3 regions of the Erwinia sp. genome follow, and region 3 is predicted to be linked to each of the others. Evidence: predicted binding sites of a transcription regulator. Region 3 holds the regulator's gene; each other region holds the start of a gene.
The links. Region 3 encodes CRP, which controls carbon source genes, mostly activating them, when cyclic AMP is high. Its sites were predicted from a motif close to ATGTGANNNNNNTCACAT; they were not measured.

Region 1 (2,271 bases), on a different contig from region 3:
CGAGAAGCTGAGCGCAGAAGGGCGTAAGGCTCGCGTGGTTTCCATGCCGTCTACCGATGCATTCGACAAGCAGGATGCAGCCTACCGCGAAGCCGTACTGCCGAAAGCGGTCGGCGCGCGCGTGGCGATTGAAGCCGGCATTGCTGACTACTGGTTCAAGTACACCGGCCTGCACGGCGCCGTGGTAGGTATGACCACCTTTGGCGAATCGGCACCTGCCGAGAAGCTGTTCGAAATCTTCGGCTTCACTGTAGACAACGTGGTGGCTAAAGCGAAAGCACTGCTGTAATCATCGGGGTTCGCCTGTTCAGTCAGGCGAACCTTCTTGCTGATCGGGCGGTATCCCGCAGGTGAAAATCCTGACCGGGCGGCACCAGCGGCTCTACCCGGTTTTTTATCCCGTTGCTTTCCGGGTCCTTCCTGTAGAGCCTGAGCTGGTCGCGTAAAATTTACCCTGCTGGTTGATCGAAAGCCATTCACACTCAGTAGAGCCATCTCTAAAGCCATTATCTTTCCCGGCTGCAGCATAACCCTTTCAGCCTGCCGCTAATTTCAGTACGCCGTGCCCGAATTTCTCCTTCGACTCGCCCGTTTTTCTGCACAAACACCGTTTTTTAGAATTGACCTTACCGCTGACGCTGCCGGTAATATGAATATCGCCCTCAGCGCTGATTTTGCCCACGATGATACAGGGATCCGAACCGTTGTCGTGTTTACAGGCACGCTGGCGGCGGAGGATACCGTTGCAGCGGAGAAGCTCTCCTCAAATTCACTGTCCGTCAGCAGGGCGGAGGCGTAGTTCAGCGAGTCACCGGGTTCCGGCGTTCTACTGAGGGCGCCTCCATCATGGAAACGGTTGTCAGAGGGAAAATTCTGATATTCAGCGAAAAAAGCGGGATAAATACGTAGATCGCGTGGTCAGGGGGGGATTTTAAAGTCAATATCAGTAAAAGCCACCTGACGCCTTTACCGGACAATTTGGGCCCGTATTTTATCCAGTCTCTTCTCTAAATGTGATGCAGGTCAGATTTTTAAACTGCCAATTGATCTGGCGCATTCCAATTATTCCGCATTGTCTTTATTGTAGCTGAACCGTTTCAACAAGCATTGGAACTGACCTGTTTCCGCTGAAAAAGCGATACGGTGACGTAAAAATTCCCTGTACAAACGGGGACGCCTGGCTCAGGCTAACGCTCGGTTTTGCACTGAATTTGGATGCAGGAGTGATATGACGGTTCGTATTGCCATCAACGGTTTTGGACGCATCGGGCGCAATGTGCTGCGTGCGCTTTATGAAACCGGCCGCCGCGCGGAGATAACCGTCGTGGCGATTAATGAGCTGGCGGAAGCGGCAGGCATGGCGCATCTGCTGAAATATGATACCAGTCACGGCCGTTTTGCATGGGACGTTCGTCAGGAGCGTGATCTGCTGTGGATAGGCGAGGATGCTGTCCGAATTTTGCATCGTGCCGCTATCACCGATCTGCCCTGGAAGGAGCTGAACGTGGATGTGGTGCTGGATTGCACCGGCGTTTGGGGCAGCCGCGCCGATGGCGAAGCGCATCTTGCCGCTGGGGCAAAAAAAGTGCTGTTCTCCCATCCGGGTGGTAACGATCTGGATGCTACCGTTGTTTACGGCGTTAACGAAAAAGCGCTGAAGGCAGACCATCGGATTGTCTCCAACGCTTCCTGTACCACGAACTGCATTATTCCTGTGATTAAGCTGCTGGATGATGCTTTTGGCATTGAGTCGGGGACGGTCACCACCATTCATTCCGCTATGCACGATCAGCAGGTTATCGATGCTTACCATACTGACCTGCGGCGGACTCGCGCAGCGAGCCAGTCCATCATTCCGGTCGATACTCGCCTTGCTGCCGGCATCACGCGTATTTTCCCAAAATTCAACGATCGTTTTGAAGCGATCGCCGTGCGCGTCCCGACAATCAACGTGACCGCCATTGATTTAAGCGTCAGCGTCCGCACGCCGGTAAACGCGTGCGAGGTTAACGCGCTGCTGCGAAACGCATCAGAAAAAGCATTTAGTGGTATAGTTGACTATACGGAACTACCGTTAGTCTCCATTGATTTCAACCACGATCCGCACAGTGCCATTGTGGACGGCACTCAAACGCGGGTCAGCGGACAGCACCTGATCAAAACGCTGGTCTGGTGCGACAACGAATGGGGCTTTGCTAACCGGATGATCGACACCACGTTAGCTATGGCCGCCAGCGGTTTCAGCCAGGGCGCGGACTGCGCCTTTAAAAT
Region 2 (2,271 bases), on a different contig from region 3:
TTTGTATTTGGGAGTGGTGAATGAAGCCTTTTTTGCGCTGGTGTTTCGTTGCGACAGCTTTAACGCTGGCAGGATGCAGCAACCCGGATTGGCGTAACAACGAGGTTTTGGCTGTTCCGCTACAGCCTACGTTGCAGCAGGAAGTGATCCTGGCGCGCATGGAACAAATACTTGCCAGTCGGGCATTAACCGATGATGAACGCGCACAGCTGTTATATGAGCGCGGAGTGTTGTATGATAGTTTAGGTTTGAGAGCACTGGCGCGAAATGATTTTTCACAAGCGCTGTCTGTCAGACCGGATATGCCGGAAGTATTCAATTACTTAGGCATATATTTGACGCAGGCGGGCAACTTTGATGCCGCCTACGAAGCGTTTGATTCTGTACTTGAGCTTGATCCAACTTACAATTACGCGCGTTTAAATCGCGGAATCGCACTCTACTACGGTGGAAGATTTAAACTAGCGCAAGATGATCTGCTGGCGTTTTATCAAGACGATCCTAACGATCCTTTCCGCAGCCTTTGGCTCTATCTCGATGAACGCGAGATGAGCGCCGACAAGGCAGAAGTGGCGCTGAAACAGCGTTACGATAAAGCGGTCAGAGACCAATGGGGATGGAATATTGTCGAGTTCTACCTGGGCCGTATCAGCGAAAAAACGCTGATGGAGAGGCTCAAGGCGGACGCAACGGATAACACCTCGCTCGCTGAACATCTCAGTGAAACCAACTTCTATTTAGGTAAACATTACCTAAGTCTGGGGGAGAAGGACAACGCAGAAGCGTTGTTCAAGCTGACGGTTGCCAACAACGTCCATAACTTTGTTGAGCACCGATACGCATTGTTGGAGCTGGCGCTACTCGGCCAGACACAAGACGATTTATCAGAATCTGACCAGCAATAGCTGACGAACTTTTTTTGTCCTGATTTTTGAAATGTCATCATCTTCACGGGTGAGGGCTTTCTTGTTCGTCGAAACCACTAATTTGAGCCGGTTCACACTTTTTGATGAAAATGACTGAATGTTTTCACGACGAGTTATGTAGACTGGCCGCCGCAATCTAAGAGGCACGTGTACTACATGACTGAAATTGAAACCACTTTTGCTGACCTGGGTCTGAACGAATCCATCCTTGAATCACTTAACGGCATGGGCTACGTCAAGCCATCTCCGATCCAGGCAGAGTGTATCCCACATCTGCTGGCGGGCCGTGACGTACTGGGTATGGCACAGACCGGTAGCGGCAAAACTGCAGCGTTCTCGCTGCCCCTGCTACACAACATTGACAGCAACCTGAAAGCACCTCAAATCCTGGTGCTGGCACCAACTCGTGAGTTGGCGGTTCAGGTTGCGGAAGCCGTAACTGAATTCTCTAAACACATGCGCGGTCTTAACGTAGTGGCCCTTTACGGCGGCCAGCGTTACGACGTACAGCTGCGTGCACTGCGCCAGGGTCCACAGGTTGTTGTGGGTACGCCTGGTCGTCTGCTGGACCACCTGAAACGCGGCACGTTAGACCTTTCTAACCTGCGCGGCCTGGTGCTGGACGAAGCCGATGAAATGCTGCGTATGGGCTTCATCGAAGACGTTGAAACGATTATGGCGCAGATCCCGGCCGATCATCAGACCGCGCTGTTCTCTGCCACCATGCCAGAAGCGATTCGCCGTATTACCAAACGCTTCATGAAAGATCCTCAGGAAGTGCGTATTCAGTCAAGCCTGACCACGCGTCCTGATATCAGCCAGAGCTACTGGACCGCTTACGGTCGTAAGACCGACGCGCTGGTGCGCTTCCTGGAATCAGAAGATTTTGATGCGGCAATTATTTTCGTGCGTACCAAAAACGCTACGCTGGAAGTAGCTGAAGCGCTGGAGCGCAGCGGCTATAACAGTGCAGCGCTGAACGGTGACATGAACCAGGCTCTGCGTGAGCAGACGCTGGAGCGCCTGAAAGATGGCCGTCTGGATATCCTGATCGCTACCGACGTAGCGGCACGTGGTCTGGACGTTGAGCGTATCAGCCTGGTCGTGAACTACGACATCCCAATGGATGCCGAATCTTACGTTCACCGTATCGGCCGTACCGGTCGTGCGGGTCGTGCTGGCCGCGCGCTGCTGTTCGTTGAGAACCGCGAGCGTCGTCTGCTGCGCAACATCGAACGCACCATGAAGCTGACTATTCCTGAAGTAGAGCTGCCAAACGCAGAGCTGCTGGGCGAGCGTCGTCTGGCTAAGTTCGCCGCTAAGGTTCAGCAGCAGCTGGAAAGCA
Region 3 (2,271 bases):
GCTGCAAGGTTCTTTTATCTCTCATATCAATACGCTGGTGGTGCCGGGCGGCAAAATGGGCCTGGCGATGGAGCTGATTATGGGCCCGCTGGTCAAGCGACTGATGGAAGGTAAAGCTATCCATTAACACACCGCCGTATAGCTATGGGTAAGGGTAACGCCTTTGCCCAACATCAGCGCAATTGGGCAATATTTTTCGACCGCCAGACTGACCGCGCGCGCCAGCGCCTTGTCCGTCAGCCCGCTACCGCTGACGATAAAATGCAGGTTGATATGGGTAAACAACTGCGGCGGCTTCTCACGCCGGGCTGACGTTAGCTTTACCTCACAGTTCTCCACGGTAAACCGTCCTTTTTGCAGAATGGCCACCACTTCGGCCGCGCTGCAGCCGCCCGCCGCCATCAGCAGCATTTCCATCGGGCTGGGGGCTTTATCGCCCGCGTTACCGTCCATCACGACCTGATGACCCGATGAGGATCCTCCCAAAAAGGTCAGCCCTTCCACCCATTTTATGCTCGCCTGCATAACAAACTCCTCTAATTCATTCAGTTAAGCCGCGGTCGGTTTAAGGTCACTAAACAGCATAGCGGCAGATTTAGCGCTATGCTGAAGCGAGACAACAGAAGACACCCATGCAAAGCTGTGCTACAAACAAGGCTGTATTTCGTCAGTACTCTACAGACCAGACGAAACGGGACGACATAACGAGCCCGGCACTCAACAGAGAGCCGAATAACTTTCCTGCATGGGAAGCGCTTGACTATTTCAACGCCTGTCAGGGAACTCTGCCCCTGTATTTAGGCACGATAACAACAGAGGATAACAGCGAATGGTTCTCGGCAAACCGCAAACAGACCCGACACTTGAATGGTTCCTGTCACATTGCCATATTCATAAGTATCCATCCAAAAGCACGCTGATCCACCAGGGTGAGAAAGCAGAAACCCTTTACTACATCGTCAAAGGCGCGGTAGCGGTGCTCATCAAGGATGAAGAAGGCAAGGAGATGATCCTTTCTTACCTTAACCAGGGCGATTTTATCGGTGAACTTGGCCTGTTTGAAGAAGGTCAGGAGCGCAGCGCCTGGGTGCGGGCGAAAACAGCCTGCGAAGTGGCAGAAATCTCCTATAAGAAGTTTCGTCAGCTGATCCAGGTTAACCCGGAGATCCTGATGCGCCTCTCTTCACAGATGGCACGTCGTCTTCAGGTGACCTCTGAGAAAGTGGGCAATTTAGCTTTCCTCGATGTGACAGGTCGCATCGCGCAAACGCTGTTGAATCTGGCTAAGCAGCCGGATGCCATGACTCACCCGGATGGAATGCAGATTAAAATCACCCGCCAGGAAATTGGCCAAATCGTCGGCTGCTCGCGCGAAACCGTCGGCCGCATCCTGAAGATGCTGGAAGATCAGAACCTGATCTCCGCGCACGGTAAAACCATCGTGGTCTACGGCACACGCTAGCTACGCTGATTGTATGGCGCAATGCATGCATTGCGCCTTTCAGCGGATACAGAGCAATGTGGCGCCGACTCATCTACCATCCCGAAGTTAACTATGCCCTGCGGCAGACGCTGGTGCTTTGCCTGCCCGTTGCCGTCGGCTGGCTGCTGGGCAATCTGCAAAACGGCCTCCTGTTCTCGATGGTGCCCGCCTGCTGCAATATCGCCGGGCTGGACACGCCGCATAAACGCTTCTTTAAGCGTCTGCTGATCGGCGGCGGCCTTTTTGCCTTCAGCAGCTTTCTGTTGCAGTACCTGGGCAACTTAGCGGTCCCCCTGCCCGCCATCCTGTTTTCAATGGCTATGCTGCTGGGCGTGACCGGTGAAATCAGCCCGCTGCACGGCAGACTGCTGCCCGGCGCGCTGATCGCCGGTATCTTTACCCTGAGCCTCGCGGGCCGTATGCCTATCTGGCAGCCCCCTTCACTCTATATTCTGGGCACGGTTTGGTATGGCCTTTTTAACTGGTTTTGGTTCTGGCTATGGAAAGAGCAGCCGATGCGGGAAACGCTCAGCCTGCTTTATCGCGAGCTGGCCGACTACTGCGAAGCGAAATATAGCCTGCTGACCCAGCTTGCGGATGCGGAGAAAACGCTGCCGCCGCTGCTGGCGCGCCAGCAAAAAGCGGTCGATCTGATTAATACCTGCTATCAGCAAATGCACATGCTGGCCGCCAGCAACGATAACCACCACAAGCGGCTGATCCGCGCTTTTCAGGTTGCGCTGGATTTGCAGGAGCACATTGCTGTCAGCCTGCACCAGCCGGAAGAA

Region 1: epd (erythrose-4-phosphate dehydrogenase) is a predicted target of CRP. The motif match lies at 1,012-1,029, and genes of this name have one in related genera.
Region 2: yrbN (protein YrbN) is a predicted target of CRP. The motif match lies at 986-1,003, and genes of this name have one in related genera.

What each region holds. Positions count from the first base shown of each region.
Region 1 covers NZ_DALZCD010000024.1:10,928-13,198, forward strand. The annotation lists gene tkt (transketolase) at 1-289, shown strand, start outside; gene epd (erythrose-4-phosphate dehydrogenase) at 1,229-2,271, shown strand, end outside.
Region 2 covers NZ_DALZCD010000128.1:5,974-8,244, forward strand. The annotation lists gene nlpI (lipoprotein NlpI) at 21-905, shown strand; gene yrbN (protein YrbN) at 1,010-1,066, shown strand; gene RTK32_RS11890 (DEAD/DEAH family ATP-dependent RNA helicase) at 1,083-2,271, shown strand, end outside.
Region 3 covers NZ_DALZCD010000191.1:6,217-8,487, reverse strand. The annotation lists partial or broken gene RTK32_RS14985 (phosphoribulokinase) at 1-127, shown strand; gene RTK32_RS14980 (OsmC family protein) at 124-525, opposite strand; gene crp (cAMP-activated global transcriptional regulator CRP) at 830-1,462, shown strand; gene RTK32_RS14970 (YccS/YhfK family putative transporter) at 1,519-2,271, shown strand, end outside.